Regions from separate parts of the Streptomyces sp. NPDC087420 genome, predicted to be linked through region 3. Evidence: riboswitches for the same ligand, from Rfam matches in the RefSeq annotation. Region 3 holds a riboswitch; each other region holds the start of a gene.
The links. A riboswitch is a leader RNA that binds a small molecule or an ion and turns the genes downstream of it on or off. The one in region 3 is predicted to bind S-adenosylmethionine.
Positions count from the first base shown of each region.

Region 1: another riboswitch for S-adenosylmethionine. It lies ahead of ACIO1C_RS09825 (aminotransferase class V-fold PLP-dependent enzyme); the one in region 3 lies ahead of thrC (threonine synthase).
Region 2: another riboswitch for S-adenosylmethionine. It lies ahead of ACIO1C_RS03005 (putative leader peptide); the one in region 3 lies ahead of thrC (threonine synthase).

Region 1 covers NZ_JBIUXU010000004.1:258,241-268,782, reverse strand. The annotation lists gene ACIO1C_RS09835 (cytochrome bc complex cytochrome b subunit) at 1-1,147, shown strand, start outside; gene trpD (anthranilate phosphoribosyltransferase) at 1,375-2,439, shown strand; SAM riboswitch class IV at 2,573-2,690, shown strand; gene ACIO1C_RS09825 (aminotransferase class V-fold PLP-dependent enzyme) at 2,771-4,141, shown strand; gene ACIO1C_RS09820 (Lrp/AsnC family transcriptional regulator) at 4,194-4,475, opposite strand; gene ACIO1C_RS09815 (rhomboid family intramembrane serine protease) at 4,472-5,149, opposite strand; gene ACIO1C_RS09810 (hypothetical protein) at 5,331-5,573, shown strand; gene ACIO1C_RS09805 (NYN domain-containing protein) at 5,607-6,971, shown strand; gene ACIO1C_RS09800 (NlpC/P60 family protein) at 7,289-8,317, shown strand; gene ACIO1C_RS09795 (NlpC/P60 family protein) at 8,557-9,597, shown strand; gene ACIO1C_RS09790 (hypothetical protein) at 9,660-10,542, shown strand, end outside.
Region 2 covers NZ_JBIUXU010000001.1:716,058-726,599, reverse strand. The annotation lists gene ACIO1C_RS03045 (TIGR03564 family F420-dependent LLM class oxidoreductase) at 1-33, shown strand, start outside; gene ACIO1C_RS03040 (DUF6059 family protein) at 38-307, opposite strand; gene ACIO1C_RS03035 (DUF1684 domain-containing protein) at 517-1,347, opposite strand; gene ACIO1C_RS03030 (flavin reductase family protein) at 1,344-1,883, opposite strand; gene ACIO1C_RS03025 (LLM class flavin-dependent oxidoreductase) at 1,880-3,016, opposite strand; gene ACIO1C_RS03020 (LLM class flavin-dependent oxidoreductase) at 3,032-4,192, opposite strand; gene ACIO1C_RS03015 (NtaA/DmoA family FMN-dependent monooxygenase) at 4,189-5,583, opposite strand; gene ACIO1C_RS03010 (LLM class flavin-dependent oxidoreductase) at 5,645-6,850, opposite strand; gene ACIO1C_RS03005 (putative leader peptide) at 7,053-7,214, opposite strand; SAM riboswitch class IV at 7,248-7,361, opposite strand; gene ACIO1C_RS03000 (acyl-CoA dehydrogenase family protein) at 7,899-9,116, shown strand; gene ACIO1C_RS02995 (ABC transporter substrate-binding protein) at 9,109-10,542, shown strand, end outside.
Region 3 covers NZ_JBIUXU010000022.1:37,048-47,589, reverse strand. The annotation lists gene ACIO1C_RS34015 (SpoIIE family protein phosphatase) at 87-2,780, shown strand; gene ACIO1C_RS34010 (Uma2 family endonuclease) at 2,817-3,404, shown strand; gene groL (chaperonin GroEL) at 3,515-5,140, opposite strand; gene ACIO1C_RS34000 (cold-shock protein) at 5,450-5,653, opposite strand; gene ACIO1C_RS33995 (MoaD/ThiS family protein) at 6,017-6,295, opposite strand; gene thrC (threonine synthase) at 6,374-7,669, opposite strand; SAM riboswitch class I at 7,685-7,812, opposite strand; gene ACIO1C_RS33985 (glucosyl-3-phosphoglycerate synthase) at 7,979-8,959, shown strand; gene ACIO1C_RS33980 (hypothetical protein) at 8,998-9,147, shown strand; gene ACIO1C_RS33975 (trehalose-6-phosphate synthase) at 9,215-10,542, shown strand, end outside.

The sequences.
Region 1 (10,542 bases), on a different contig from region 3:
GTTCACCGGTTACTCGCTCCCCGACGACCTGCTGTCCGGCACCGGTGTCCGCTTCGTGCAGGGCGCGATCCTGTCGGTGCCGATCGTCGGTACGTACATCTCGATGTTCCTGTTCGGCGGGGAATTCCCCGGCGGCGACTTCGTGAGCCGGTTCTACTCGGTCCACATCCTGCTGCTGCCCGGACTGATGCTGGGCCTGGTGGCCGGGCACCTGATCCTGGTGTTCGTGCACAAGCACACCCAGTTCGCGGGCCCCGGCCGTACGGAGAAGAACGTCGTCGGCATGCCCCTGCTGCCGATCTACATGGCGAAGGCCGGCGGGTTCTTCTTCCTGGTCTTCGGTGTGATCTCGGTCGTCTCGGCGATCGCCACGATTAACCCGATCTGGTCGATCGGCCCCTACCGGCCCGACCAGGTCTCCACCGGTGCGCAGCCCGACTGGTACATGGGCTTCTCCGAGGGGCTCATCCGGTTCATGCCCGGCTGGGAGATCAACTTCTGGGGCCACACGCTGGTCCTGGGGGTGTTCATCCCGCTGATCATCTTCCCGCTGGTGCTCGTCGCGATCGCGGTCTACCCGTTCATCGAGGCGTGGGTCACCAAGGACGACCGTGAGCACCACATCGCGGACCGGCCGCGCAACGCGCCGACCCGTACGGCCTTCGGCGTCGCCTGGCTGTCGTGGTACTTCGTCCTGCTGGTCGGTGGTGGAAACGACATCTGGGCCACGCACTTCCACCTGTCGATCAACACGATCACCTGGTTCGTCCGGGTCGGGTTCTTCGTCGTCCCGGTCCTCACCTTCGTCGTCACCAAGCGGTTCTGCCTCGGCCTTCAGCGCGCGGACGCGGAGAAGGTGCTGCACGGACGCGAGTCCGGGCTCATCAAGCGGCTGCCGCACGGCGAGTTCGTCGAGGTCCACACGCCGCTGGAGCAGGGTGACCTGTACAAGCTCACCGCGCACGAGCAGCAGAAGCCGGCGGAGCTCGGCCCCACGGTCGACGAGAACGGTGTCGAGCGGAAGGTCTCGCCGGTCGAGAAGGCGCGGGTGAAGCTCAGCAAGGGCTTCTACGGGGAGAACACCCAGATCCCCAAGCCCACCGCCGAGGAGTACAAGGAGATCACGAGCGGCCACGGCCACCACTGATCCCACCGGCCCCCAGGGTCGCCACCACCGAGGGCCCCGGCCGGTCTCCTTCCCGAGACCGGCCGGGGCCCTCGGCGTTGTCGGGTGCGGTCCGGTGCGGGCTCCCCGCTGCACCGGCCGGTCCGCAGTACGGGCACGGGGCCCGCGGGGCCGGTGTCCGCCGATAGGCTGGGCGGCGGGCCCGGCGGCAGGCCGGGGACCCGTTGTACTGACACCCAGGAGCGAGCATGAGCGCTGTTACCCCCGTCGGAGGCGACACCGTGGCGGCCCGGACCTGGCCGGGCGTCCTCAACCCCCTGCTGCGCGGCGAGAACCTGTCCACGGACGACACCGCCTGGGCGATGGACCAGATCATGGACGGCGAGGCCACCGACGCGCAGATCGCCGGCTTCGCCGTGGCGCTGCGGGCGAAGGGCGAGACCGTCGAGGAGGTCTCCGGGCTCGTCCGCGCGATGTACGCGCACGCCAACACCATCGAAGTGCCCGGCCGTACGGTCGACATCGTGGGGACCGGCGGCGACCTCGCCAAGACGGTCAACATCTCCACGATGGCGGCGATCGTGGTCGCGGGTACCGGCGCGAAGGTCGTCAAGCACGGCAACCGCGCCGCGTCGTCCGCGAGCGGTGCCTCCGACGTCCTGGAGAAGCTCGGCGTCAACCTGGAACTGACACCGCGGCGGGTCGCGGAGGTCGCGGAGGAGGCGGGGATCACCTTCTGCTTCGCGGTGAAGTTCCACCCCGCGCTGCGGTACGCGGCCAAGGCGCGCCGGGAGCTGGGCGCGCAGACCACGTTCAACATCCTCGGGCCGCTGACCAACCCGGCCCGGGTACGGTCCCAGGCCGTCGGCGTGGCGGACCTGCGGATGGCGCCGATCGTGGCGGGCGTGCTGGCCGAGCGCGGCAGTTCGGCGCTGGTCTTCCGGGGCGACGACGGGCTCGACGAGCTGACGACGACCGCGACCTCGCGGGTGTGGATCGTCCGGGACGGGAAGGTCGGCGAGGTGCCGTTCGACCCGCGTGAGGTGGGCCTGGCTCTGGTGCCGGTGGAGGCGCTGCGGGGCGCGGACGCGTCGTACAACGCGGATGTGGCCCGGCGGCTGCTGGCCGGTGAGACCGGTCCCGTACGGGACGCGGTGCTCCTGAACGCGGCGGCGGCGCTGGTCGCGCTGGACCCGACGGACGACGCGCTGGAACTCCAGCTGGCGGCGGGCATCGCGCGCGCGGCGGAGTCGGTGGACTCGGGCGCGGCGGGGCGGGTCCTCGCGCGCTGGGTCGAGGCGTCGCACCGGTAGCGGTAGCGGTAGCGGGCGGGCGGGGTGCGGCCACCGGCCCCGCCCCGCCTCTTCCGTTCCCCCCGCCTGCTCTGTTCCACATCCCGGACGCGGACTTGAGGCCGCTGTCTGTCTGTGTCAAGCTCTTCGACAAGGTCATGAGTGACAGCGATTTAGGCCCCGGCTCGCTGTCCGGCAACCCTCCGTCCGTGGCGGGGTGCCCCGGGTGAAGACCAGGCCGTAGGCAGCGAGGTCTGCGGCAAGCGCGGACCCCTGGCTTTCTTGGGGTCCAGGTCCTCGAGGGAGCAGTCTCGTGACGTCCGCATACCCGAACGCCGCCACGTCGTCGTCCATCATTGCCACCGCCACCGACGACCCCGCCTGTGCGGCGCCGCTGCCCGTGCTCGGGCGCGACGTGACCGTCCCGCTCGTCACCGGGGGCGAGGTCACCTACGCCGCCCTCGACTACGCCGCGAGCGCCCCCGCGCTCCAGCGGGTGTGGGACGACGTCGCCGCCTACGCGCCGTACTACGGCAGCGTGCACCGCGGCGCCGGCTACCTCTCCCAGCTGTCGACGGACCTGTTCGAGAACAGCCGCCGTACCGTCGCCGAGTTCCTCGGCTGCCGCCCCGACGACCAGGTCGTCTTCACCCGTTCGACCACCGACTCGCTCAACCTGCTGGCCGCCGTGGTCCCCGCGGGCACCCAGGTCTTCGTGTTCGAGACCGAGCACCACGCCTCGCTGCTGCCCTGGCGCGACGCCCGGGTGACGTACCTGAACGCGCCCCGTACCCCCGCCGAGGCCGTCGCCACGCTCGACCGGGCGCTCGCCGGGCGGGAGCAGGGCCCCGCCCTGGTCTGTGTCACCGGCGCGTCCAACGTGACCGGCGAGATCTGGCCCGTACGGGAGCTGGCCGCCGCCGCCCACCGGCACGGCGCGCAGATCGTCCTCGACGCGGCGCAGCTCGCCCCGCACCACCCCGTCGACATCGCCGGACTGGACGTCGACTGGGTCGCCTTCTCCGGGCACAAGCTGTACGCGCCCTTCGGCTCCGGTGTCCTCGCGGGCCGCGCCGACTGGCTGCGGGAGGCGGAGCCGTACCTGGCGGGCGGCGGCGCCAGCCGCAAGGTCGCCCGGCGTGCGGACGGCGGGGTGGACGTCGACTGGCACACCACGGCCGCCCGTCACGAGGCCGGTTCGCCCAACGTCATCGGCGTGTACGCCATCGCCTCGGCGTGCAAGGCGCTCGAAGAGGCCGGGTTCGACACGCTCGTCGCCCGGGAGCAGCGGCTTGTCCGCCGCGTGCGGGCGGGCCTGGCCGAGGTGCCCGAGGTCCGGGTGCTGTCGCTGTTCGGGGACGACGCCCCGCGCGTCGGCGTGCTCTCGTTCGTGGTGGAGGGCTGGAACAGCTCGCACTTCGCCGCGGCGCTCTCCGCGGAGTACGGCATCGGGGTGCGGGACGGCCTGTTCTGCGCCCACCCGCTGGTACGGACCCTGCTGGGCAGCGACCCGCAGGACCCGGGGGAGTGCGGCGCCCCGGAGGCGGAGCCGGGCGAGCGCTCGCTCAACGCCATTCGGGTGAGCTTCGGCGCGGGAACGCCCGACGAGCACGTGGACCGGTTTGTCGGCGCCGTGAAGGAGCTGGTGCGCGAGGGCGCCCGCTGGAGCTACCGCACCGAGGAGGGCCGCTGCGTCCCGGACCGGGACGGCGAGACCGTCTGACGCACGCTCGCACGGGAGGGCGTCGTTCCCCTGCGCACCGCCTGGAGGCGGCCTACGCGTCGAGTCCGATCGCGAAGGCCGCCTCCAGGTCGTGCTGGGAGTACGTACGGAACGCGACGTGTGTGTCCGTCGCCTCGACGCCTTCGATCTTGCTGATCGAACCGGGGATGATGTCCGCCAGGTCGTCGTGCTTGGCGACCCGCACCATGGCGATCAGGTCGTACGTACCGGTGACCGAGAAGACCTCGCTGACGCTGTCCAGCGCGGCGATCGACTCGGCGATCTCGGGGATCCGGCCGACGCTGGTCTTGATGAGCACGATCGCGGTGATCACGGCTGACGTTCTCCCTCGGTGGCCACGGCTTTGACCTCCACCCTATCGCTACGCCGGTAACGCCCCCAGGCGTAGCAGAAGCCCACGGCGAAGCCCACCAGATGGGCGAGGTACGCGACCCCGGGCCCCGATCCGGCGTTCCGCGCCGCCACCCACTGGAGGACGAACCAGAAGATCAGCACGATCCAGGCGGGGAAGCGCAGCGGCAGGAAGAGGAGGAACGGGAAGAGGCTGGTGACCCGCGCCCGGGGGAAGAGGCGCAGGAAGGCGCCCAGCACCGCGGAGATCGCGCCGGACGCCCCCACCAGGGTCTGCTCCGAGCCCGCGTTGGCCATCGCGTACACGAAGAGGGCCGCGTAGCCGGCGGCCAGGTAGAACAGCGCGAAGTGCAGTCGCCCCATCCGCTCCTCCGTCATCGCCCCGAAGACGTAGAGGAAGAGCATGTTCCCCAGCAGGTGCAGCCAGCTGCCGTGGACGAACAGCGCGGTGAGAGGGGTCAGCAGGGCGCGCGGGGTGGGGTCGTGCGTCAACTGGCCGGGGACGACACCCCAGCGTTCGAAGTACGCGCTCTGCGCACCGAGGAGCGCCTCGCCCCTCCCGTACGCCATGGTGAAGCCCGACAGGGGGCTGATCAGGAACGTCAGCACGCAGAGCGCGATCAGTCCGTACGTCACCACGGGGCCGTCGTTCGCCGTGCGCCAATTGATCACGGACAGAGCATGGCGTACGGGGAGTCATCGGGCGGGAATGCCTCGCCGGGCCATGGGGTACCCGCGAGGCCGTAGGGTTACGGGCGGACATCCACACGTTCGACGGCGCACCGCCGGCCCCACCCCGACACTCAAGGACGGCACGATGACGACGGTTCCCCGGCCGACGGCCGCCACCCGGTGGCGCTGCACGCTCTGCGGCAATCTCACGCGCTTCGACGTGACCCGGTCGTCGAGGGTCGTGGAGTACGTCCATCTGGACCTGGCGGGGGAGCCGAAGGTGGAGGAGCGAGAGGTGGTCAGTGAGACCATCGAGTCCGTGCGCTGCCGTTGGTGCAACGCGGTGGACCAGATCGAGCTGGTCGACAGGCCGGGCGCCGGTTCCTGAGGGAACCGCCCGAGGGTAGTGGGGTGACGGATCGTGGAGCAGCCGGACAGCGGTGCCGAGCCGGCCGGTGCGGCCGGCGGTGACGCCGCCGAGGCGCTCGACCGTCCGCTCCCGGACGGGGTGAGACGCCGGGTCGTCGCGCTGGTCTCGGACGCCTTCGGCGGGCTGACGGTCTCCGAACTCCCGGCGCAGCTGCGCCAGTACGCCCGCTTCACCCCGAACAGGCGTGCCAAGTTCGCGGGCAACGCGATGGCCGCCGCGCTGGAGAGCGACCCCCTCTTCCGCCAGCGGATCGGGGAGCGGATCACGCAGTCGCAGCCCGAGCTGTCCTCCGCCCTGGAGTCCGGATCGCCGCCCGCGGCGGCCGATCCCGTGGATGTGGCCGCCGCCGCGTACGTGCTGCGGCCCCCCGGATGGGTGAAGTTGGTGGCGGCCGCCGGCGAGGAGGCCCAGCGGGCCGACGCCGAGCGCGCCGGCGAGGAGGCCAGGCGCGAGCTGGAGCGGCTGCGCGAAGAGCTGGCCGTCGCCAGGGCGCTGACGAAGACCGAGAACGAACGGTTGCGTACGGAGCTGGAGACGGCCCGCAAGGAGGCCGAATCGCTCCACCGCAAGCTGCGCAGCGCCCAGAGCGACGTCAAGCGCGGCGAGGCCGCCCTGCGCCGTACGACCGCCGAGTCCGAGACGCTCAAGGCGGAGGCCGCCGCGCAGGTGTCGGCCGCCGAGAGCGAGACCCGGCGGATCAGGGCGCGGCTGAACGAGGCCGAGTCCACGGTCGAGGCGAGCCGCAGGGCCGCGCGCGAGGGCCGGTCCATAGAGGACATGCGGCTGCGGCTGCTGCTGGACACGGTCCTGGAGTCGGCGCAGGGGCTGCGCCGCGAGCTGGCCCTGCCGCCGGCCAACGCCCGGCCTGCCGACACGGTCGACGCCGTCGAGCCGGGCCGGATGTCGCCGAAGGACGTCGCGGCGCGGGCGCTCTCCGACCTGGACCCGGCGCTGCTCGACCAGTTGCTGGCGCTGCCCCAGTCGCATCTGATCGTGGACGGCTACAACGTCACCAAGACCGGCTATCCGACGATGCCGCTCGAGAAGCAGCGGCTGCGGCTGCTGGGCGGGCTCGCCATGCTGGCGGCCCAGTCGGGCGCCGAGATGACGTGTGTCTTCGACGGGGCGGAGCTGGCGGCCCCGGTGCTGCTCGCCCCGCCGCGCGGGGTACGGGTGCTGTTCTCGAAGCCCGGGATCACGGCGGACGAACTGATCCGCCAGCTCGTGCGCGCGGAGCCGCCGGGGCGGCCCGTCGTGGTGGTCTCCACCGACCGTGAGGTCGCGGACGGGGTGGCGAAGGCCGGTGCCCGGCCCGTCGCGTCCGCCTTGTTGCTGAAGCGGCTTTCGCGCAGCTAGTCAACTTGTGCGGCCAATGACCGAATTGGCATCTCTTGTGGCCACCGGAGCGTCAAATGTCCATTACTGCCTGTGTGGTGTCGGTAAATTATGCCCCCCGCGGCCGAGATTTTTCCCGTGAGGATTTGAACTGATCACAAGAAGGTCACTAGGGTCAGGCCTCGAACCTTCGCGCGGTCGATCACCCATTCGGGGTGGCAGCGAAGGAACCGCCGAGTCCACGCCGTCCAGCCCGGTTCCCGGGGGAGCTGAAGGCGCGGAGCCGGGACATTCGTCCCCTGCCCGGTAGGCGGCTGAGGAAGAAGGAGCTCGCCTTCGTGGCGTCCCACCGTCGTCCCAAGCAGCCCAACCGCGCCCGGGTGACCGTTCTCACCGTGACCGCGGCCGCTGCCGTAGCGCTGACCTCCCAGGCCGCCAACGCGGCCCCGAAGCCGTCCAAGGCGGAGGTCAAGGAGCAGGTCGACAAGCTCTACCACGAGGCGGAGGTGGCGAACGAGAAGCTGCACGCCGCCGAAGACGCGCAGGACAACCTGGAGAAGCAGGTCGGCACCCTCCAGGACAAGGTCGCCAACGGCCAGGACGACCTCAACGACCTCCGGGACGAGCTCGGTTCGATCGCCAGTGCCCAGTACCGCACCGGTGGCATCGACCCCTCCATCCAGCTCTTCCTCTCGTCGGACCCCGACACCTACCTGGAGAAGGCCTCCACGCTGGACCAGGTCAGCGCCAAGCAGGCCGAGACGCTCCAGCAGATCCAGGCGAAGCAGCGGTCCCTCGCCCAGCAGCGCACCGAGGCGCAGGACAAGGTCAAGGACCTCTCCGACGCGCGCAAGCAGCTGGCGGACAACAAGAAGGAAGTCCAGAAGAAGCTCGCCGCCGCGCAGCAGGTGCTCAACACCCTGACCGCGAAGGAGCGCGCCGACCTCGCGGCCGCCGACGCGGAGCGCGCCAGCCGCGGCAACGACCGCGTGGACCTCGGCGACACCCCGGCGCCCGCCTCGGGCCGCGCCGCCGCCGCCCTGGCCGCCGCCAAGACGCAGCTCGGCAAGCCCTACATATCCGGCGCCGAGGGCCCCAACGCCTACGACTGCTCGGGACTGGTCCAGTGGTCGTACGCCCAGGCCGGCGTCCAGCTCACCCGTACCACCTACACCCAGGCCAACGAGGGCACCCGCATCGCCCGCAGTGAACTCGCCCCCGGCGACCTGGTGTTCTTCAGCGGTCTGAGCCACGTGGCCCTGTACGTCGGCAACGGCCAGGTCATCCACGCCCCCAAGCCCGGCGCCGTCGTGCGGTACGAGGCCATGGAGTGGGCCGGCAGCTACCAGTTCGGCGTCCGCATCTGAGAATCTCTTCCGACACGGCGCGGACCGCCCATTCGGGCGAACTTCCCCGCTCCCGTGTCGGCACCACGCCCCGCCGGTGACCTGTGGTCAACGGTGGGGCGTCACTGTGTGTGCGCGAGCCGGTCGTTGGCCGCTCCGTGTCCGCCCGGCTACTGTCTGCCACGCGCAACCCCGGCCATCGGTCCGCCCGTCGGGCGGCAGGGGCTGCGCGTGTGCGTACAGCGGAAGGGAGCGCGGCTGTGGTGTCCCATCGTCGCCCCTCACAGCCCGGTCAGGGATTCGGTGTCCGCGGCGGCGCCGTGACGGCCGTGTCCGTCGCGGCGGCCACGGCGGCGGCCGCCCTCGGCGCCGCCCCGGCGAGCGCGGACCCCCATCTGTCACCGGACGCGACCCGGGCCCGGGTGGACCGGCTGTTCGAGCAGGCCGAGAAGGCCACCGAGCTGTACAACAAGGCCGACGAACGCGCCGGCGAGCTGCGCGCCCTGGTGGACCAGGCGCAGGACCGGGCCGCGCGCGGCCAGGAACGTATCAACCGCATGCGCGGCGCGCTCGGTTCGCTCGCCGGCGCGCAGTACCGCTCGGGCGGCATCGACCCGGGACTCGCGCTGCTGCTCTCCTCGCACCCGGACGAGTACCTGGAGAAGGCGTCCGTGCTGGACCGGGTCGCCGAGCACCAGTCCGGCACGCTGCTGGAACTCCGGCAGGCACAGCGCGGGCTGGCGCAGGAGCGGCTCGAATCCACCCGCGACCTCGCGGAGCTGGAACGCAGCCGGGCGGCCGTCGCCCGCCACAAGCGGACCGTCGAGCGCAAACTCGTCGAGGCGCGACGGCTGGTGAACGCCCTGCCGGACGCCGACCGCGCGTCCTTCGACCGCGCGTCGCGCTCCTCGGACCGGGACGGGATGTTCGGCCCCTCCGGCGCGGCACCGGCCTCGGGCCGCGCGGCGGCGGCGGTCCAGGCCGCGGAGCGCGCGGTGGGCCGCCCGTACGTGTGGGGCGCCAACGGCCCCACCGGCTTCGACTGTTCGGGGCTGACGCAGTGGTCGTACGCCCAGGCGGGGGTGGGCCTGCCCCGCACCTCGCAGGCCCAGCGGTACGCGGGCCGCCAGGTCCCGCTGTCCCAGGCGCTCCCCGGCGACCTGGTGGCGTACCGCGACGACGCGAGCCACATCGGGATGTACGTCGGCAACGGCCAGGTGATCCACGCCCCGTACCCGGGCGCGGCGGTGAGGTACGACCCGGTGGGGATGATGCCGGTCTCCTCGGTCACTCGCGTCTGAGGGTCCACGCGGTCGTGGCGGGCCTGTGCCGGGGGCGCGGGTGACCCCCGTACGATCGTGACGTGGCAGGTCAGCGGCGTATCGCCGCGGAGCATGAGAGAGGACACCCGACCCGGCGCGGTGTCCTCGGGCTGGGGCTCTCCGGGCTGCTGCTCGTGTCCGGGTGCTCGGGGTCGCCGCCCGCGCCCGACGCCGCCACGGCGGCGATCCAGCGGACGCTGGACGGCCGGGCCGCCGGTGTCCTGGACCGGGACGAGAGCGCCTACCTCGCCGCCCTCGACCCCGCCGCGACGCGCCTGCGGGCGTCCGCCCGCACGGAGTTCACCCACCTCGCCGACGTACCGCTCAGCTCCTGGGCGTACCGGGTCACCGGGGTGGAACGGTCCGGCACCCGCGCCACCGCCCAGGTCGAGCTGCGCTACCGGATCGCCGGCTACGACAGCGCCCCCGTGTCGACCCCCCGGGAGCTGAGCCTGGCCGAGCACACCGGCCGCTGGTACGTGACCGGCGACCGCCCCGCCGAGGGCGGCGCCCAGCAGCTCTGGCAGCAGGGCAGGGTACGGGTCGTACGCGGCACGCACAGCCTCGTCCTCGGCGTCGGGCAGACCACCACCCGGCTGCGCGCGATCGCGGCCACCGCCGACCTCGCCGTGCCCGCCGTGGACGACGCCTGGACGGGCGCCTGGGCCCATCGCGTCGTCCTGCTGGTTCCGGGATCCCTCTCCGCCATGGCGGCCCTCCTGGGGGCGCCCGAGGACGGTTACCGGGGCATCGCGGCGGTCACCACGGGGGAGACCGGCGGCTCCGGCGCCTCACCCGCCGACCGGGTCATCGTCAACCCCGCCGCGTACGGCGCCCTCGGCGACTTCGGGCAGCGGGTTGTCCTCACCCACGAGACCACCCACGTCGCCACCCGCACGGCCACCTCCTCCGCCACCCCCACCT
Region 2 (10,542 bases), on a different contig from region 3:
GAACTCCTCGCCGCTCTGCGCGGCTCGGTGTGAGCGGTCAGTCGCCGGACAGTTCCGCGCCACGGGCCCCGAGCAGCTGCCTGCGCAGCATCATCTCGGTCTCGCTGAGCGGGACTTCGGGGCACAGCCGCTCGGGATGACCCGGCGCCGGGCCCGTCAACCGCTGCGGTCCGGGCGGGGCGGGGGGACTCGGCAGCGTCTGTGCGGTGGGGGAAGGGGGCAGCGGGGGGACGTAGACCCAGAGGTGCCCGAAAGCGACCAGCGCGTTAACCGCGGACCGCAGGCACCGGGCCAGAAGGAGACGCATACGGGGAGGATGCCCCCGGTCACCGATACCACGCCAGGGGTCTGACAGGACTGGCCGGTTCCGCTCAGGCCCGGGCCGCGCGACCGGAGTTGTATACGACGGGTCCGTCCCTCGCCGCCCGCCACAGGCATCTCTTCTCGCCGGTCGTGGACGGCCTCACCCCGGCGTGAGGGGTGAGGCCGTCCACGAGGCATCCGCGGGCTGGTGGCCTACTGTCCCCCGAGCCGTTCGTGGGGGATCTTCTCGCCGGCCTCGACCGCGACCGGCAGGCGGTTCTCCGCCGGGGGGAGCGGGCACGTGGCCAGGTCGGTGTACGCGCAGGGCAGGTTGGTCGCCCGGTTGAAGTCGATGCGCACCGCGCCCTCGGCGTCGGGGGCCGCGACGGCGACCGTACGGTTCGCCGCGTAGGTCGTGACGCCGGACGTGGCATCGGTGAAGAGCACCAAGAGGCTGCCGGGGTCGCGGCCGTTGAACGCGGTCAGCCGGTGCGTCCCGCCGTCCAGATCGAACTCGACCTGGCCCGGGGAGTCGTACACGTGCTGGAGCCCCTCGACGGCCGCGCCCACCGTCACCGCGCGGGGTGTCTCGTACGGCACGTAGCGACCCGTACGGACCCAGCGCGGGTCGGGCTCGTACGTGGGAGCGGGGACGTGGGCGGCGAGCAGTTCGCTGTCCGGGTGGCGGGGGCGCACGATGTCGTGGCCGCCGCGCTTGGCGACCTCGATCACGGCGTCGCCCGCCCCGGCGTACACGCTGGCGCGTTCGGCGAGGGCCCCGAAGCTGTACGTGCCGTGCACCGCCGTGCCGTCGACGGTCAGCTCCTCGCCCTCGTCCAGCTCCACCCGTACGCCGTCCGCCGTGGTGGACCACGCGCCGGGCGCGTCGGGGAACCTGGCCGGCTCGGCGTCCAGCCAGCGCAGGCTGGTGACCGCGAGGAAGCCGTGCGGATCGGCGAGCACCCGCTCGTGCGCGTCACGCCACTGCCGCCACTCCTCGGCAAAACGTGTCCGGTCGACCCGGTCGATGTCCTGGACCGTCACAGGGACTCCCTCAGATTCTCTTCGAGGCGCCGGAAACCTCCGGCATGGAAGACCAGCGGGGGCACCCCGTGGTCGGCGTCCAGCTCGTGGATGCGCAGCAGGACGATGTCGTGGTCACCGGCTTCGATGTGCCGCTCGACGGTGCAGTCGAACCACGCGCTCGCGTCCTCGATCAGCACCGCCCCGTCGCCGGTGGCGCGCCAGTCGAGGCCGGCGAACCGGTCTCCGTCGCGGGAGGCGAGCCGCCGGCAGGCCCGTTCCTGGTGGGCGCCGAGCACGGAGACCCCGAGCCGCGCCCGGTCGCGCAGCACGGGCCAGGTGGTCGAGCTGTGGGCGACGCACACCGAGATGAGCGGCGGGTCGAGGGACACGGACGTGAACGAGCTGGCGGCGAGGCCCACCGGCCGCCCGTCCACGAGCGCCGCGACGGCCGTGACCCCGGTGGGGAAGGTCCCGAAGACCTTCCGCAGGTCCGCCGGGCGCAGACCGTGGCGTTCGGGCCGCTGTTCGAGGCACTGGGCGGGGCGGGAGCTCATCGCCGGCCCCATTCGCCGGCCAGCAGTTCGTAGCTGCGGACCCGGTCCGCGTGGTCGTGGGTGATGGTGGTGACGATCAGCTCGTCGGCGCCGGTGGCGTCGCGGAGGATCTCCAGCTGGTCGGCGACCTGTTGCGGCGAGCCGACGAACTGGGTTTCGAGGCGGTCGGCGACCAGGGTCCTGTCCGCGTCGGACCAGACGTGGGCCCTGGCCTCCTCGGGCGTCGGGAACGGGATGGCGCCCTCCCCGCTGCGGATGCTGCGCACCCACAGGCCGTAGCCGGTGGCCAGTTCGCGCGCGGTGGCCTCGTCCTCGGCGACGACGACGTCGGCGGAGACGCTGACGTAGGGCAGGTCCAGCTCGGCGGAGGGCTTGAACGCCGCGCGGTACCCCTCGGCGGCCTCCAGCACGCTGGCCGGGCTGACATGGTAATTCGCCGCGAACCGCAGGCCGTTGGCGCCCGCGACCTGGGCGCTGATGCCCGCGCTGGTGCCGAGGATCCAGACCTGGAGGTCGGCGCCCTCACCGGGCACGATGTGGGCCTCGACGCCCTCGCCGGTGGCGTACGTGCCGCCGAGCAGGGCGAGGATGTCGGCTATCTGCTCGTCGTACGGCGGGGATTCGGCGCCCGGCTGCTGGAGCAGCTTCTTGTGCAGCGCGAAGAGCGGGGAGCGCAGCAGGTGTTCGAAGGAGAACGGGGCGGGGATCCGCAGCCCGTTCGGGGTACGGCCGTCGACGACGGGGGTCGCCGCGACCGGCGGGACCTCCTTGGCGGGGAGGGCTCCTCTGCCCCCGGAGCGGCCGAGGCCGAGGTCGAACCGGCCCGGGTACACCGTGTCGAGCAGGCCGAACTCCTCGACGGTGGACAGGGCGGTGCGGTGTCCCAGCTGGACGGCGCCCGACCCGAGCCGGATGGTGGAGGTCGCGGCGGCGGTGAGGGCGAGGACGACGGCCGGGGAGGTGCCCGCGACCCCGGGGTTGAGGTGGTGCTCGGCGAACCAGTACCGGGCGTAGCCCAGGCGTTCGGCGTGCTGGGCCAGGTCGACGCTGTTGCGCAGCGCCTGGGCCGCGGTGGACCCGGAGGAGATCGGGACGAGGTCCAGGACCGCCAGGGGTGTGCGGTGGGGGGCCATGATGATCGCTCCTTGTCAGCGCGGGGTGGGTGCGGGCGCGGCGGTGTCGTCCGCACGGGTGGCCGTACCGGTGGCGGACTGGTCCGTACGGGCCGGGGCCTCGTCCGTCGTCCCGTCGGCGGGCGCGACCGGTCCCCACGTCCAGGGCGGGTCGGGCAGGTCACGGCGCAGGGTCGGGGCGATCTCGGCCTGGAACAGCTCCAGGCTCGCCCGGTGCCGGGCCGGGGTGAGTCCCGAGGCGTCGGCCTGGATGTGCAGCACGCTGTGGCCGAACTGTTCGTGGTAGCGGTGCACCTTCTCGATCACCTGCTGCGGGCTGCCGATGAGGGCGGAGCTGCGGGCGACGAAGTCCTCCAGGGTGGGGAAGACGGGTTCGAGTCCGAGCCGCTTCTGGAAGGCCAACTGCCCCTCGAAGACGGGCCGGTAGGCCGCCACCGCCTCCTGCGAAGTGCGGGCCGTGTAGAACCCGGCGGAGCCCGCGCCGACGGTGGCGAGCGCCGGGTCGTGGCCGTAGTGCTCCCACCGTTCGCGGTAGTGGCGGACCAGTTCGGCGTACGGCTCGATGGGGTTGGTGACGTTGGCGGAGAACAGCGGGTCGCCGTAGCGGGCGGCCAGGTCCACCGACTCCCGGCTGGTCGCGCTGCCGTGCCAGACGCGGACGGGCCGCTGGTACGGCCGGGGCCAGACCTCGGCGTCCTTCAACTCGCCCCGGAACACGGGTGAGGCGGTGACCTTGTCGTTGCGCCAGATCTGCCGGAAGAGTTCGTACGACTCGGCGTTGCGCTCCCACTGGTCCTCGGCGGTGACGTGGTAGAGCTCGCGCTGGGCGGCTCCGTTGCCCTTGCCGATGATCAGTTCCAGGCGGCCGTTGGACAGGTGGTCGAGCGTGGCGTAGTCCTCGTACGCCCGGACCGGGTCGAGCAGGCTCAGGGTGGTCACCGCCGTGAACAGCCGGATCCGCCGGGTGAGGGCGGCGAGATGGCTCAGCACGACCGGCGGCGACGAGGAGATGAAGGGGCGCTCGTGGCGCTCGCCCACCCCGAAGCCGTCGAAGCCCAGCTCTTCGGCGAGCAGGGCGTTGTCGATCACCTCCCGGAAGCGGTCGTGGGTCGATTTCTTGACACCGGTGACCGGGTCGGGCGCGTGCACGATCAGGGTGATGGCGAGGAACTTCATGACGCGGCCTTCCTGTTGGCGGCCCCGGCCAGGTCGGACCGCACCGCGCCGGCCGCACCGAGCCCCAAGTGCTCGCGCAGGGTGTCGCCCTCGTACTCGACGCGGAAGACGCCCCTCTCCTGGAGCAGCGGTACGACGGTGTCGGCGAAGTCGTCCAGACCGCCGGGTGTCAGGTGCGGGGTGAGGATGAATCCGTCGCTGGCGTCGGACTGGACGAAGTGGTTGAGCGCTTCCGCGACGGTGGCCGGGGAGCCGATGAAGGACTGCCGTCCGGTCACCGCGATGATCAGCTCGCGGATCGAGAGGTCCTTCTCCTCGGCCAGGGCGCGCCACCGGGCGGCGGTGGCCACCGGGTCGCGGTGCATCCGTACGGAGGCCCTGCCCCGGGCCACGGTGTTCTCGCCGACGAGCGGGTCGACGGCGGGCAGCGGTCCGTCGGGGTCGTACGAGCTGAGGTCGCGGTTCCAGAGCTGTTCGAGCAGTTTGATGGCGGTGGGGCCGCTGACCTGCTGGTGGCGGATGACGTCCGCCTTCTCCCCGGCGTCGGCGTCGGTGTCCCCGAGCACGAAGGTGACGCCGGGCAGGATCTTCAGCTCGTCGTGGGCGCGGCCGTACCGGGCGAGGCGCCGCTTGACGTCGGTGTAGAACGCCTGGCCGTCCTCCAGGGTGCCGTGGCGGGTGAAGATGGCGTCCGCGCCCGAGGCCGCGAACTCCCTGCCCTCCTCGGAGTCGCCCGCCTGGAAGATGACGGGGCGGCCCTGCGGGCTGCGGGGGACGTTGAAGTGGCCGCTGATGCCGAACTGGTCGACGTGGTGGTCGAACCGGCCGGGCGCCGGATCGGTGAGGAAGATCCCGGCGTCCTGGTCGGCCGTGATCTCGTCGCCGCGCCAGGAGTCGAACAGCTCCCAGGTCGCGGCGAGGAACTGCCGGGCGCGCAGGTAGCGGTCCTCCTGGGCCAGGAAGCCGCCGCGCCGGAAGTTCTGTCCGGTGAACTCGTCCCAGGAGGTGACGACGTTCCAGGCGGCCCGGCCCGCGGACAGGTGGTCGAGCGTCGCGAACTGCCGGGCCACTTCGTACGGTTCGTTGAACGTGGAGTTGATCGTCCCGGCGAGTCCGAGCTTCTCGGTGACGGCGGCCAGGGCGGTGAGGACGGTGAAGGTGTCGGGACGGCCGACGACGTCGAGGTCGTAGATCTCCCCGTTCTGCTCGCGCAGCCGCAGCCCCTCGGCCAGGAAGAGGAAGTCGAACTTGGCGCGCTCCGCCGTCCTGGCGAGGTGGGCGAAGGAGCTGAAGTCGATCTGGCTGCCGGCGGCGGGGTCGCTCCACACGGTGCTGTTGTTCACGCCGGGGAAGTGGGCGGCGAGGTGGATCTGCTTGACGGGCTTGCTCATGCGGGGTGCGTCCTTACGTGTCTTCGGAGCTCTCTTCGGAGCGGGCGAGGCCGGGTCACGCTCAGAGCGCGGCGTACCGGTTCGCGGGGCGGGGCAGCCCGAGCAGGCCGCGCAGGGTGGCCGCCTCGTAGGCGGTACGGAAGACTCCGCGCCGCTGGAGTTCCGGCACCAGGCCCCGGGTGATCCGCTCCAGGTCGTGGGGCAGGGCGGCGGGCCGCAGGCGGAATCCGGTCAGGCCGGCCTCCTGGCCTTCGAGGAGCAGGTCTGCCAGCTCGGCGGGCGTACCGGTGAAGACCCGGGCGTCACTGGTGTAGGGGGCGCCCGCGCGCTCCTCCAGGTGTGCCCTGCGGCCGGCGGCGGCCGCGGGGTCGTCGTCGAGGAAGACGACCAGGTCGCCGAAGACGTGGACGGTCTCATCGGCGCGCCCGGCGGTGGCCTGCGCGGCGCGGATCTCGGTGAGGATCGCCCTGGTGTCCTCGGGGTCGCGCGGGGTGACGAAGCCGACGTCGGTCGAGGTCGCGACGAGGCGGAACGGTTCCGCACGGTGGGCGAGCGCGGCGACGACCGGCTGTCCCTGCGGCGGGCGCGGGGTGATGGAGGGGCCCTTGACGCTGAACCGCTCCCCCGTGAAGTCGATGTAGTGGAGCTTGTCCCTGTCGATGAAGCGGCCGGTGGCCGCGTCGCGGATCTCGGCGTCGTCCTCCCAGCTGTCCCAGAGCCTGCGCAGCACTTCGACGTAGTCGCCCGCCTCGTCGAAGAGCTCCTTCAGCAGGGCCAGGCCCGCGGGCGAGTCCAGCTCGTCGACACGCAGTTGGACGGCCGGCCTGCGGCCGAAGTGCGGGGCCTCGTCGGCGCGTCCTGACACCTTGACCTGGACGCCGGCCCGGCCGGTGCTGACGTGGTCGAGGGTGGCGATGGCCTTGGAGACGTGGAACGGCTCGGTGTGGGTGACGACGGCCGTGGGGATCAATCCGATGTGCCGGGTCAGCGGCGCGACCCGGGCGGCGACCAGCACCGCGTCGAGCCGGCCCCGTACCTGGTCGGTGCGGCCGTCGGGTCCGGCGAAGGACGAGGACTGGAGGCTCAGGGAGTCCTCGATGGTCACGAAGTCCAGCAGGCCCCGCTCGGCCTCGGTCACCAGGTCGGTCCAGTACCGCGCGGTGAACAGCTCGCGGGGCCGGGCACCTGGCTCGCGCCAGGCCGCCGGATGCCAGCCCGCGGCGTCGAGGGCGACGGCCAGATGGAGGGGTGAAGGTGCTGAAGGCATGGCGGTACCGCTTCCCGCTCGGAAATCTCGTGGACTCGAAAAGGTGGACTCGAACATCACGTGGGCGCGGAGTTCTCCTGGACCGGGAGTTCTCCTGGACATGCCGAGTGCCTTCCGTTTCCGGGTCCTGTCCCGGGCGGAAGTCGGCGGACGTGCGTCGGAGGGCGCTGTACGTCGGGGCCGTGCGGCGGAGGAGGTGCCGCTACGGGGTGTGCCGCGGCGCGGCGTTCACGTACGCCGGACACAGGGCGCCGGCGACACGCTGGAGATCGATGTGGCGCCGGGAGAACATGCCGACGGCACGGGGGTGGCGGCTCCTGACGGCGAAGGCCGTGCGTGTGCCGTACCGTCCTCGCACTGCCATCACCTCCGCCTCGACCGGTCGTACCGGTCCGAGCTCTCGCGCTTGCGCTGCCGTCTTCGGCTCCGCCGGGTCGTCACCTGGAGCACCCCGCCGCGTCAGGAGGGTTGCCGGTCAGCCAACCAGGGCTTGTCGCTGACACTCATAACCTGCGTGAACGGTAACTCCGCATCGGTGTCCGGCACAATCCCCACTCGATGAGCACAGACCGTCCCCCGGGCGCGTACCGATCCGCGAGTGACCGATAAGCGTTCGTGATCAATCTCGATCAGTATTCGGCATTGGACGCAGAGTGCCCTCGTCCTGCATGCTCAGTGCCATGTTCAGGCCAGCGATCGCGACGGAGTACGGCCGGTACCCGGCTTGCGCCCTCGCATGCCGCCACGGACTCGACCATCATCTGACGCCCCGTCTGACTCAATGCCGAGTCGTGGACTTCGGCAAGGTCAAGTCGACCGGCTGTCGTTGAGCCGATGAGCACGTCCCCGCCACCGGGCCTCCGGTGAGCGGCGCGGGACGGCACACGCACTCCCGCACCTCCTGACGCTCCCTTCCGCCTCCCCCACGGCCAGCGGCCGACCGGGCCACGCCCGGTCCCGTCCGGCCGGCGCCCGGTCGCGCCCTCAGCCCGCCCACCGCCGCTCACCGACGGTGTCCGGACAGCCACCCAGACGCAAGGACACGCCCATGGTCACCGCTTCTTCCCTCCCCGTCCCGGTGGGGGGACTCACGAGACCCGCCGCAACCGAGAGCCGGCTGTTACGTGCCGATCTCGGCCGGCTGGACGAGGTGAGCGCGTCCCTCGCGGCGACCGCGGCCGAGTACGACCGCACCGGGTCCTTCCCGCACGCTCCGCTCCAACTGGTGCACGAGGCGGGGCTGTTGACCGCCGGGGTGGACGCGAAGTACGGCGGGTCCGGGGTGAGTTTCACCGACGTCACGAAGATCCTGCTGGCGCTCGGCCGGGGCGACCCGTCCACCGCGCTGATCGCCGGGATGACCATCGTCCCCCATCTCCTCCAGACCCGGAGCCCGTGGCCCGAGGAGCTGTACGCCCGGGTGCTGGAAGAGTCCGCGCTGCGTCCCACCCTGCTCAACCACGCCCGCGCGGAGCCCGAGATGGGGTCGTCCACCCGGGGCGGCCTGCCGGCGACCACCGCCAGGCGGACCGCGAACGGCTGGTCGATCCGGGGCAGGAAGCGGTTTGTCACCGGCGCGGAGGGGCTCAGCTACTTCCTGGTCTGGGCGGCGACCGACGAGGCGTCACCCCGGGTGGGCAACTTCGTGGTACCCGCGCGGACACCCGGCATCGAGATCGTGCCGACCTGGCACCAGCTGGGCATGCGCGCCACCGGGAGCCACGAGGTCCGGTTCACCGACGTCGAGATCCCCGCGGAGTACGTGCACGAGCTGGAGGCGCCCGGCGCGGCGCCGGTGGCGGGCCGCCTGCCCGGCACGATCATGCTCCTGCTGTCGTCCGCGCTCTACCTGGGCGTGGCACGCGCCGCGCAGCAGTACGTGCACACCTTCGCCCACGAGCGGGTGCCCGCCGCGCTGGGCCGCTCGCTGGCCACCACGGACCGCGTCCGGCAGGCGGCGGGCGAGATCGAGACGCTGCTCGCCGGCGCCGAACAGCTGATCTTCGGGGTGGCGGACCGGGTGGACCGCGGCGTTCCCGTCGGGGGCGTCGACGCGCTGGCCGCGAAGGTCGTGGTCGTACGCCATGTGACCACCGCCGTGCAGACGGGACTGCGCCTCCTCGGCAACCCGGGGCTGGCCCAGGCCAACCCGCTGGAGCGGCACTTCCGCGACATCCAGTCCGTCGGGGTGCACGCGCCGCAGGAGGACGCCGCGCTCGCGGTGATCGGTGCGGCGGCCCTGGCGAAGGAGGCACCGGGTGCCTGAGCCGGTCCTGTCCGCACCTGCGCCCCGATCGATCTCCCACCGCATCACCACCCACACCCACTCTCACTCCAGTTCCACCACGCCGGGGGTCACCATGCGCACCACCCTGCCCCGACTCGGTCGTCTCCTCGCGGTTTCGCTGAGCGGGCTATTCCTTCTCACCGCCTGCTCGCCGGGCGACAACGGCACCAGTACGGCAGCCGCGGGCAAACCGGTCCGGGGCGGCACGCTCACGACCGCCGTCGACACCGAACCCGTCTCGTGGGACATCCACGCCAGCACGCAGGACGTCACCGCCGAGATCCAGCGCGGGGTCTTCGACTCGCTGGTGTCGCAGGACGCCTCGGGGAAGTTCCACCCGTGGCTGGCCACCAAGTGGGAGGTCGGGGCCGACTTCAAGAGCTACACCTTCCACCTGCGGAAGGACGTGACGTTCACCGACGGCGCCCGGTTCGACGCCGCCGCCGTGAAGGCCAACTTCGACCACATCGTCGCCAAGACGACCAAGTCCCTCTACGCCGCGAACCTGTTGGGCCCGTACACCGGCACCCAGGTCGTCGACCCGTACACGGCGAAGGTCACCTTCTCGAAGCCGTTCGCGCCCTTCCTCCAGGCGGCGAGCACAACCTATCTGGGCTTCTACTCCCCCAAGGCCCTCGCGGCGGACGCGGGCAAGCTCGCGGCGGGCGGCCCGGCGGACGTGGGCAGCGGGCCCTTCGTCTTCACCAGCTACACCAAGGGCCAGTCCGCGGTACTGACCCGCAACCCCGACTACGACTGGGGACCGGCGACGGCCGCGCACACCGGGCCCGCGCACCTGGACAAGCTGGTCGTCCGCTTCCTGCCGGCGGCCTCGGTCAGGTCGGGGGCGCTGACCAGTGGCCAGGTGCAGGTGGCCAAGGCCATCCCGCCGCAGAACGTCACGACCGTCAAGGCGACCCCGGGCCTCAAGCTCGTGTCCCGGGCCGCTCCCGGCGGCAACTACAACCTCTGGCTCAACGCATCGATCGCGCCGCTGGACGACCAGCGGGTGCGCAAGGCGATCCAGCGCGGGATCAACATCGACCAGGACGTGAAGACGGTCACGTTCGGGCAGTACCCCCGAGCCTGGAGCCCCATCAGCCCGACCACGCCCGACTACGACAAGACCCTTGAGGGCAGTTGGCCGTACGACCCGGAGGTCTCCGCCCAACTCCTGGACGAGGCGGGCTGGACCGGGCGCGACGCGCAGGGCTACCGCACCAAGGGCGGCAAGCGGCTCAGCGTCGAGTGGCCCCAACTGTCCATCCAGGCCACCCGGGAGGGACGCGACATCCTGGGCCAGGCCGTCCAGGCCGACCTGAAGAAGGTCGGGGTCGAGGTCAAGCGCCCCAACCTCGACATCGGCACGTACAACACCAAGGTCTACGGCGGCAAGGCGAACATT
Region 3 (10,542 bases):
GGCGTCTGCCCCTGACGCCCGCCCCCGCATGGGGAAGTATGAAACCATGCGATAAGGGACATGTGCGTGCGGATGGGATCTCACTGATGGTCGATGCCGAGGGCGATGCCGGAGCAGAGATGCCCGGTGCCGACAGCCGCCCGGTGGCGTCCGGCCCCCCGCAGGACGACCCCACGCAGGCAGGCCCCGCACAGGCAGACCCCCTCCAGGTCGGCCCCGCACAGACCGCCCTCGACATGGCCGGCGCGGCCGTGGCCGTGATCGACGCGCGGGGGACCGTCATCGGCTGGACCAGGACCGCGGAGGAGCTGCTCGGGTACCGGGCGGCCGACGTGGTGGACCGTTCCGCCACCCATCTGCTCCACTCCCCCGGCGGCCACTCCCCCCACGGCCACTCCCCCGGAGCCACCACCTCCGAAGCCAGCACCTCCGGAGCCACCGGCCCCGTAGCCGCCGGCCCGGGCGCGGACGCCCCCACCGCCGGCACCCCCACCGCCTCCCCCCTCGTCCCCGCCTGGCCCGCCCGCGTCCGGGCCGGCGAACCCTGGTCGGAGCTGGTCGAGCTGCGCCACCAGGAGGGGCACGGCGTCCACGTCACCCTCCAGGCCTCCCCGCTGGCCGGCCCCGACGGCCGTACCGACTGGTTCCTCTCGGCGGCCCCGCTCTCCGAGTCCTCCGCACGGCCGACGATGAACGGTGTGGTGGTCAGGTCGCTCCTGGAGGGCGCCCCCATCGGGCTGTCCATCTGGGACGCCGACCTGCGCTGCGTCTGGCTCAACAGCACGGTCGAACGCCAGAGCGGCGCCCTGCGCCACGAGCGCCTGGGCCTGCGGGTGACCGAGTCGCTGCCGGGATTCGACACGGACGCGGTCGAGGCGGCGATGCTCCAGGTCCTCAGGACCGGCACCCCCGTGATCGACCACGAGTTCCGCTGGATCGCCCAGGACCTGCACGAGGAGCGGGTCTTCTCGTCCTCGTTCTTCCGGCTCGACGGGATGGACGGCAGGCCGCTGGGGGTGTGTTCCATCGCGGTCGACATCACGAGCAGTTGGGCGCGCGAGCGGCTCTCCGTCCTCAGCGAGGCGGGTACGCGGATCGGCACGACGCTCGACGTCATGCACACAGCCCAGGAGCTGGCCGACGTCGCCGTACCGCTCCTCGCCGACTACACCACCGTCGATCTCGCCGAGACCCTGCCGCTCGGCGGGGAGCCCCTCGAACGGCTGGAGTCCGGGGACGGCACGATCCCGGTCTTCCGGCGCGGCGGGGTCGCGTCCATCCACGAGGGCACCCCCGAGTCCCTGTGGGCGATCGGGGAGGCCGTGTACGTCCCCAGGGTCTCGCCCTTCACGTCCGCCATGACCACGGGGAAGTCGCAGTTCGAGCCGGTCATCAAGACGGGTCCGGGCACCTGGCTCGACAACGACCCCGGCCGGCGCAGGGTCATCCGGGAGACCGGCGTCCACTCCATGATCGTGGTCCCGCTGCGGGCCCGCGGCACGATCCTCGGCGTCGCCGTCTTCACCCGTAACGACACCAAGGCCCCATTCAGCAGGGACGACCTCCTGCTGGCCGAGGAGCTCGCCGCGCGGGCGTCCCTGAGCCTGGACAACGCCCTGCGCTACACCCGCGAGCGCACGGCGTCCCTCGCCCTCCAGCGCAACCTGCTCCCCCGCCACCTGTCGGGCGGCCACGCGGTGGACGTCGCCGCGCGGTACCTCCCGGCGGATCTGCACGACGGGGTCGGGGGCGACTGGTTCGACGTGATCCCGCTGTCCGGCGGCCGGGTGGCCCTGGTGGTGGGCGACGTCGTCGGCCACGGCATCAACGCGGCGGCGACGATGGGGCAGCTCCACACGGCCGTACACACCCTGGCGGACATGGACCTGCCGCCGGACGAACTGCTCGCCCACCTCGACGACCTGGTCGTACGCCTCACCGAGGAGGACGCGGAGCCCGACGCCGAGAACTACAGCACGCCGGTGATGGGGGCGACCTGCGTGTACGCGGTGTACGACCCCGTCACGCGGCGGTGCACCATGGCGCGCGCCGGCCATCCGCCCCCCGCGATCGTCTTCCCGGACGGCACCGTCACCTTCCCCGAGCTGCCCGCCGGGTCACCGATCGGCCTCGGGCTGCTGTCCTTCCAGTCGGTCGAGATGGAACTGCCCGAGGGAAGTGTCATCGCCCTCTACACCGACGGCCTGGTCGAGACCCGCGAGGCGGACATCGACGTCGGGCTGGGGCGGCTGGGCGAGGCGCTGGCCAGTTGCGGCGGGACGGGCAGCCCGCTGGAGGAGGTCTGCGCGGAGGTGGTCGACACGATGGTGTCGACGGCCGCGTCCCAGGACGACGTGGCGCTGCTGCTGGCACGTACCCGCTCACTGCCCCCGGACCACGTGGTCACCTGGGTGCTGCCCACCGACCCCGCCCTGGTCGCGAACGCCCGCGCCCTGGCCGTCGCCAAGCTCTCCTCGTGGGGGCTCGACCAGCTGGCCGCCACCGTGGAACTCATCGTCAGCGAGCTGGTCACCAACGCCATCCGGTACGGCGCCGGCCCCATCCGCCTCCGCCTGATCCGCCACGGCGCCCTGGTCTGCGAGGTCTTCGACTCCGACGACCGCTCCCCCCGCCTGCGCCACGCCCGCGCCGAGGACGAAAAGGGCTGGGGCCTCTTCCTGGTAGCCAAACTCTCCCACCGCTGGGGCACCCGCACGGCCCCCGGCGGCAAGATCGTCTGGGCGGAACTGGAACTCCCGCTGGGCGCGACCGGGCCGTAGCGGACCGGGGCATCATGGAGGCGAGGAGGCGACGCCATGACCCCCAGCCCCGGCACCGAGGCACGGCCGCAGATGGCCATCGACGACTTCGAAGAACTCGCCCGCAAGGCCCCGGAGAGCGTCACGCTCCAATTCATCGACGGAAAACTCGTGGTCAAGCCGTTGCCGGACCAGCTCCACGGGGCCATCGTCATGTGGCTGCTGGAGCGTTGTCTCCAACAGCGTCCCGACCTGCGTCTGTATCCGGAGCAGGGCCTGAAGGTGGAGAGCTACCGCACGGGCCGCGCCCGGGCGGACGGGGCGCTCGCACCGCTCGACCATTTCGTGCGGCAGGAAGGCGAGTGGGCCGATCCCGACGGCGTCCTCATGACGGTCGAGGTCACCTCGCACGACTACGACACCGGCCTGCGCGACCACATCCACAAGCGGGACGGCTACGCGGGGGCCGAAATCCCCGTCTACCTCCTGATCGACCGGAACGCGGAGAAGGTCGTGGTCTACACCGACCCCCGCGACGGCGAGTACCAGACCCGCACGTCCTTTCCGTACGGCGCCACCGTGAAGGTGCCCGACCCGGTCGCCATCACCCTGGAGACGGAAAAGCTCAAGGACTACACCCGCTGATACCGGACCCCCGCTCCGGAAACGCCCGAGGGCGGCACCCCCCGGAAGGGGTACCGCCCTCGGTTCAGGAACGCTCCGAGCAGGTGCCGTACGGCCGTACGGCAGCGGGCTCAGAAGTCCATGTCGCCGCCCGGCATGCCGCCCGGGGCGCCGCCCGCGCCGGCCTTCTCAGGCTTGTCGGCGATGACGGCCTCGGTGGTGAGGAACAGCGCCGCGATGGAGGCCGCGTTCTGAAGCGCGGAACGGGTGACCTTCGCGGGGTCGATGATGCCCTCGGCGATCATGTCCACGTACTCGCCGGTCGCGGCGTTGAGGCCGTGACCGATCGGCAGGTTGCGGACCTTCTCGACGATGACGCCGCCTTCGAGACCACCGTTGACGGCGATCTGCTTGAGCGGAGCCTCCAGCGCGAGCTTGACGATGTTCGCGCCCGTGGCCTCGTCACCTTCGAGCTCGAGCTTCTCGAACACCGAGGAAGCCTGGAGCAGAGCCACGCCACCACCGGCGACGATGCCCTCCTCGACGGCGGCCTTGGCGTTGCGCACCGCGTCCTCGATGCGGTGCTTGCGCTCCTTGAGCTCGACCTCGGTCGCGGCGCCGGCCTTGATGACAGCCACGCCGCCGGCCAGCTTCGCGAGGCGCTCCTGGAGCTTCTCGCGGTCGTAGTCCGAGTCGCTGTTCTCGATCTCGGCGCGGATCTGGTTCACGCGGCCGGCGACCTGGTCGCTCTCGCCAGAACCGTCGACGATGGTGGTCTCGTCCTTGGTGATGACGACCTTGCGGGCGCGGCCCAGCAGGTCGAGACCGGCGTTCTCCAGCTTGAGGCCGACCTCTTCGGAGATGACCGTGCCGCCCGTGAGGATGGCGATGTCGTTCAGCATCGCCTTGCGGCGGTCACCGAAGCCCGGGGCCTTGACGGCGACGGACTTGAAGGTGCCACGGATCTTGTTGACGACCAGGGTCGACAGCGCCTCGCCCTCGACGTCCTCCGCGATGATCAGCAGGGGCTTGCCCGACTGCATGACCTTCTCCAGCAGCGGAAGGAGGTCCTTCACGTTGCCGATCTTGGAGTTGACGATCAGGATGTACGGGTCGTCCAGGGACGACTCCATGCGCTCCATGTCGGTGGCGAAGTACGCCGAGATGTAGCCCTTGTCGAAGCGCATGCCCTCGGTGAGCTCAAGCTCCAGACCGAAGGTCTGCGACTCCTCGACGGTGATGACGCCTTCCTTGCCGACCTTGTCCATCGCCTCGGCGATGAGCTCGCCGATCTGGGTGTCGGCGGCGGAGATGGAGGCCGTCGAAGCGATCTGCTCCTTGGTCTCCACGTCCTTGGCCTGCTCCAGCAGGGCACCGGAGACGGCCTCGACGGCCTTCTCGATCCCGCGCTTGAGGGCCATCGGGTTGGCGCCGGCCGCCACGTTGCGCAGGCCCTCGCGGACGAGTGCCTGGGCGAGGACGGTCGCGGTGGTCGTACCGTCACCGGCGACGTCGTCCGTCTTCTTGGCGACTTCCTTGACCAGCTCTGCGCCGATCTTTTCGTACGGGTCCTCGAGCTCGATCTCCTTGGCGATGGAAACACCATCGTTGGTGATCGTGGGGGCGCCCCACTTCTTCTCGAGGACGACGTTGCGACCCTTGGGACCAAGGGTGACCTTGACGGCGTCGGCGAGCTGGTTCATCCCGCGCTCGAGACCGCGCCGTGCCTCCTCGTCGAACGCGATGATCTTGGCCATGTGAAGTGGTCCTCCCGGACTGGGGTGGATTGCTCCGGACCGCGCCCGCGCCCGCGACGGACGGCCTGAGAGCCCGGCGGTTCCTTGCTCCACCGGTCCCTCCGGGCCTCACTGACCCGGTCCATAAGTTGTCACTCTCACTTGCAGAGTGCTAACGCCAATGATTAGCACTCGACCCCCGAGAGTGCAAGCTCCTCCCCCGGCCCGGCACCCCCGCGCGAGGGTCCCGTACACGCACGAGGGGCCCGTATCCCTGTATGGGATACGGGCCCCTCGGCGTGAGTGCGTCGGTGGCCGATCGCGCCGGGATCAGACGGCGAGCTTGACCATGTCCGCCTGCGGACCCTTCTGGCCCTGCGAGATCTCGAACTCAACTCGCTGACCTTCTTCAAGGGTGCGGTAGCCGTCCATCTGGATCGCGCTGTAGTGGACGAAAACATCCGCACCACCGTCGACCGCGATGAAGCCGTAGCCCTTCTCCGCGTTGAACCATTTGACGGTGCCCTGAGCCATGCCTTACTCCCCTATTACTGCCGGAACGCTTCGACCGCGGCTGAATGTATCTGCCCAACTGCCCTCTGCAACAGGTCAATCGGACGAGAAATCTGGGCACGACCGAACACACATAGCGACGGATTGACTGCGTTCCGGGGCAAGTCGGGCCGGGCAAAACACACATGTGCCCGCAAAAGTCACCGAGAGTTTGACCCCAGGTTGTCGCGTTCTCGTATGCGCTCGGCACCGGCCGCGAGGGGGTGTTCCCAACTCTACCGCGCTCAACCATAAAGAATGGCCCCCTCCGCTTCCTGTGCGGAGGGGGCCACTTCTTGTACGGAGGGGCCGAGGACACCCGTCGGGCGTCCCCGTGATCAGGCGTCAGCAGCCGCCGGCGACCGCCGGGATGATCGAGATGCCGGCGCCCGCGGGGGTCACCGTCTGGAGGCCCTGTTCGAACCGGACGTCGTCGTCGTTCACGTACACGTTGACGAAGCGGCGCAGCTTGCCCTCGTCGTCCAGGACGCGCGCGGCGATGCCGGGGTGGTTGGCCTCCAGCGACTGGATGACCTCGGAGAGGGTCTCGCCCTCCGCCGGAACCTCGGCCTGGCCACCGGTGTACGTACGGAGGATGGTGGGGATGCGGACCTTGACGCTCATGGTGGGGTGCCTTCCTTCAGTGATGGGCGGGACGCGGGGACGGGACGCGGCGCGCGGCGGCCCAGTGCGAGCGGTGGCTCAGTGGGCCAGGCCGGCGGCGCGGAACGCGTCGAGGCTCGGGCGGATCGTGGCGGTGGGTCCTGTGGTCGGGGCCACGGCGTCCAGCGTCTTGAGACCGTCGCCCGTGTTGAGCACGACCGTCGTCAGCGTCGGGTCGAGCAGGCCGGCGTCGATGAGCTTCTTCGTCACGCCGACGGTCACCCCGCCCGCGGTCTCCGCGAAGATCCCCTCGGTGCGGGCCAGCAGCTTGATCGCGTCCACGATCTGCTCGTCGTTCACGTCGTCCACGGCGCCGCCGGTGCGGCGGGCGATGTCGAGGACGTACGGGCCGTCGGCCGGGTTGCCGATCGCCAGGGACTTGGCGATGGTGTTCGGCTTCTGGGGCCGTACGACGTCGTGGCCCGCCTTGAAGGCGGCGGAGACCGGGGAGCAGCCCTCGGCCTGGGCGCCGAAGATCTTGTACGGCTTGTCCTCCACGAGGCCCAGCTTGATGAGCTCCTGGAGACCCTTGTCGATCTTCGTGAGCTGCGACCCCGAGGCGATGGGGATGACGAGCTGGTCGGGCAGCTGCCAGCCGAGCTGTTCGCAGATCTCGTACGCGAGCGTCTTGGAGCCCTCGCCGTAGTACGGGCGGAGGTTGACGTTCACGAAGCCCCAGCCCTCGCCGAGCGGGTCGCCGATGAGTTCGGAGCAGAAGCGGTTGACGTCGTCGTAGTTGCCCTCGATGCCGACGAGTTCACCGCCGTACACCGCGGCCATGACGACCTTGCCCTGCTCCAGGTCGCTCGGGATGAAGACGCAGGAGCGGAAGCCGGCGCGGGCGGCGGCGGCGCCGACGGCGCCGGCCAAGTTGCCGGTGGAGGAGCAGGAGAGCGTGGTGAAGCCGAAGGCGCGGGCGGCCTCGACGGCGATGGCGACGACGCGGTCCTTGAAGGAGTGCGTCGGGTTGCCGGAGTCGTCCTTCACGTACAGGCCGCCGGTGACGCCGAGTTCACGGGCGAGGTTGTCGGCCTTGACGAGCTTGGTGAAGCCGGGGTTGATGTTGGGCTTGGTCGCCACGTCGGCGGGGACGGGCAGCAGCGGCGCGTAGCGCCAGATGTTGTCGGGACCCTCGGCGATGCGCTTCTTCAGCTCTTCGGGGGTGCCGCTCGGCAGGTCGTACGCCACTTCGAGCGGCCCGAAACAGGACGCGCAGGCGAAGATCGGGCCGAGGTCGAAGCGCTCGCCGCATTCGCGGCACGAGAGGGCGGCGGCGGGTCCGAGATCGACGGCACCGGGGGTGACACCGGGCGTGGGGACGGTCTGCACAGACATGGAGGCGAGGCCCTTTCCTCATCTTCCTCACGACGTACTTCGCCGCAAGACGGAATTGGCACCTTCCCCACCATGACCTCGCGGTCGGCGGGAGGGTTGCCGGGGCTTCAACGGGCCGTTCCCTCTGCCCCTCTGGATGAGCGGTATGGCATCGGATCCGGGGTCGGTCCCGCGATCCGAGCGTTTGTCCACCGGATGACCCCCGACATGCGGTGGTCATTCGTGTTGTTCAAGACTGTAACCGAAGGAGCGGACCCTGGAGATAGTGGTCCGCACCGCGAGATGGATCACTTTCAGGGAGAACCGACCGTGCTGGAAGAGGTGGAACGCTGGCTGACCAGGCGTTCCTGGTCCGTGGCCGACCGTCCGCTCGACCGGCTCCTGGCGGCGAAGGCCGCGCGTGGCACCACCGTCAGCGTGGTGCTGCCCGCGCTGGACGAGGAGGAAACGGTCGGCGGGATCGTGACGGTGATCCGGCGTGAGCTGATGGAGAAGGTGCCGCTGGTCGACGAGCTGGTGGTGATCGACTCCGGTTCGTCCGACGCCACGGCGAAGGTCGCGGCGGAGGCGGGCGCGCGGGTGGTGCGCCGGGACGACATCCTGCCGCGGCTGCCGGCGCTGCCCGGCAAGGGCGAGGTGCTGTGGCGGTCGCTGCTGGTGACGGGCGGGGACGTGGTGTGCTTCGTGGACGCGGATCTGCGGGAGTTCTCGGCGGACTTCGTGACGGGGATCGTGGGGCCGCTGCTGACGGAGCCTGACGTACAGCTGGTGAAGGCGATGTACGACAGGCCGCTGGGTACGGGTGGGGGCGCTTCCCCGGGCCAGGGCGGACGGGTGACGGAGCTGGTGGCCCGGCCGCTGCTGAATCTGCACTGGCCGCGCCTGGCGGGGTTCGTCCAGCCGCTCGGCGGAGAGTACGCGGCCCGGCGGACCCTGCTGGAGCGGCTGCCGTTCCCCGTCGGGTACGGCGTGGAGCTGGGGCTGCTCGTGGACGCGCTGCACAGCGTGGGGCTCGACGCGCTGGGCCAGGTCGACGTGGGCACGCGCCTGCACCGGCACCAGGACGACCGGGCGCTGGGGCGGATGGCGGCGGCGATCTACCGTACGGCGCAGCTGCGCCTGTCGCGGTCGTACCTGGGGTCACAACTGGGGGCGCACCTCGTACGGCCCGAGCTGACGCAGTTCGAGCGGGGCGAGCGCGGCTTTGAACCGCGCACGTACGACGTGGACACGGAGGAGCGGCCGCCGATGCGGGAGATCGCGGAGTACACGGCCGGCCGCGCGGCGTAACACCCCGCGATGATCTCATTTGCCTATATTGCACACTTATGAACACTCCCCTGAGCTTGTGGTTCCTCGCGGCGGCGGCCGACGGCGTCACCGCCGAGCGGCTGTGGCTGCTGGGCGGGGTGGCGGTCGCGCTGACGGGGGCGGGAGTGGTGGCGCTGGCGGCGGCGAGGGGACGCGGGGGCGACTGAGCCACGCACCACGCCCGGACCACCTCCGTACGTTTGAGCGTTTCCCGTACGGGCTAGATTTCGGCACATGGTTTCCGAGCAGGCCGCCCAGGTCCTCGTCGCGTCCAACCGCGGCCCCGTCTCGTACACGCTCCGCGACGACGGAGCGCTGGAGGCCCGGCGCGGCGGCGGCGGGCTGGTGTCCGGCCTCTCGGCCATCGGCCCCGACACGGACGCGGTGTGGGTGTGCGCGGCGCTCGGCGACGGCGACCGCGAGGCGGTCCGGCGTACGGGCGGCCGGCTGGACCCGGAGGACACGGGCGGGCAGCGCGTACGGATGCTGGGCATCGCCCCCGACGTCTACGCGGACGCGTACAACGGGGTGGCCAACTCCACGCTCTGGTTCGTCCACCACCTGCTCTACCAGACCCCGCTGGAGCCGTCCTTCGGCGCGGAGTTCCGCGCCCAGTGGGCGTCGTACGAGGCGTACAACCGCGCGTTCGCCGAGGCGCTGGCGGACGAGGCGGGCGACGGCGCCTCCGTCCTCGTCCAGGACTACCACCTGGCGCTGGTGCCCGGCATGCTCCGGGCCCTCCGTCCCGACCTGCGGATCGGCCACTTCTCGCACACCCCCTGGGCGCCGGTCGACTACTTCCGGCTGCTCCCCGACGACATCGCGCGCCAGCTGCTCCGGGGCATCCTGGGCGCGGACCGCGCGGCGTTCCTCACGCACCGCTGGGCGGACGCCTTCACGGCCTGCTGTACGGAGCTGCTGGGCGGCACCGGCAACACCCGCATCGGCGTGCACGGCCTGGGCGCGGACGCGGACTTCCTGCGCGAACGGGCGCACCGCCCCGACGTGGACGAGCGCATCGCGTCGTTGCGCGAGGAGATCGGCGGGACGGACCGGCGGACGATCGTCCGGGTGGACCGTACGGAACTGTCCAAGAACATCGTCCGCGGCCTGTTGGCGTACCGGCAGCTGCTGACCGACCACCCGGAGTGGCGCGAACGGGTGGTCCACGTGGCCTTCGCCTACCCCTCCCGCCAGGACCTGTCGGTCTACCGCGACTACACGGCCGAGGTCCAGCGCGTGGCGGACGCGATCAACCTGGACTTCGGCACGTACGGCTGGCTCCCGGTCGTCCTCCACGTCAAGGACGACTTCGCCCGCTCCCTGGCCGCGTACCGCCTGGCGGACGTGGCCCTGGTCAACCCGATCCGCGACGGCATGAACCTGGTCGCGAAGGAGATCCCGGTGGTCTCCGAGAACGGCTGCGTCCTGGTCCTGTCCCGCGAGGCGGGCGCGTACGAAGAGCTGGGCGAGGACGCGCTGGTGGTGAACCCGTACGACGTCACGGCGACGGCGACAGCCCTCCACGAGGCCCTGACGATGCCCCAGGACGAACGCGCGGA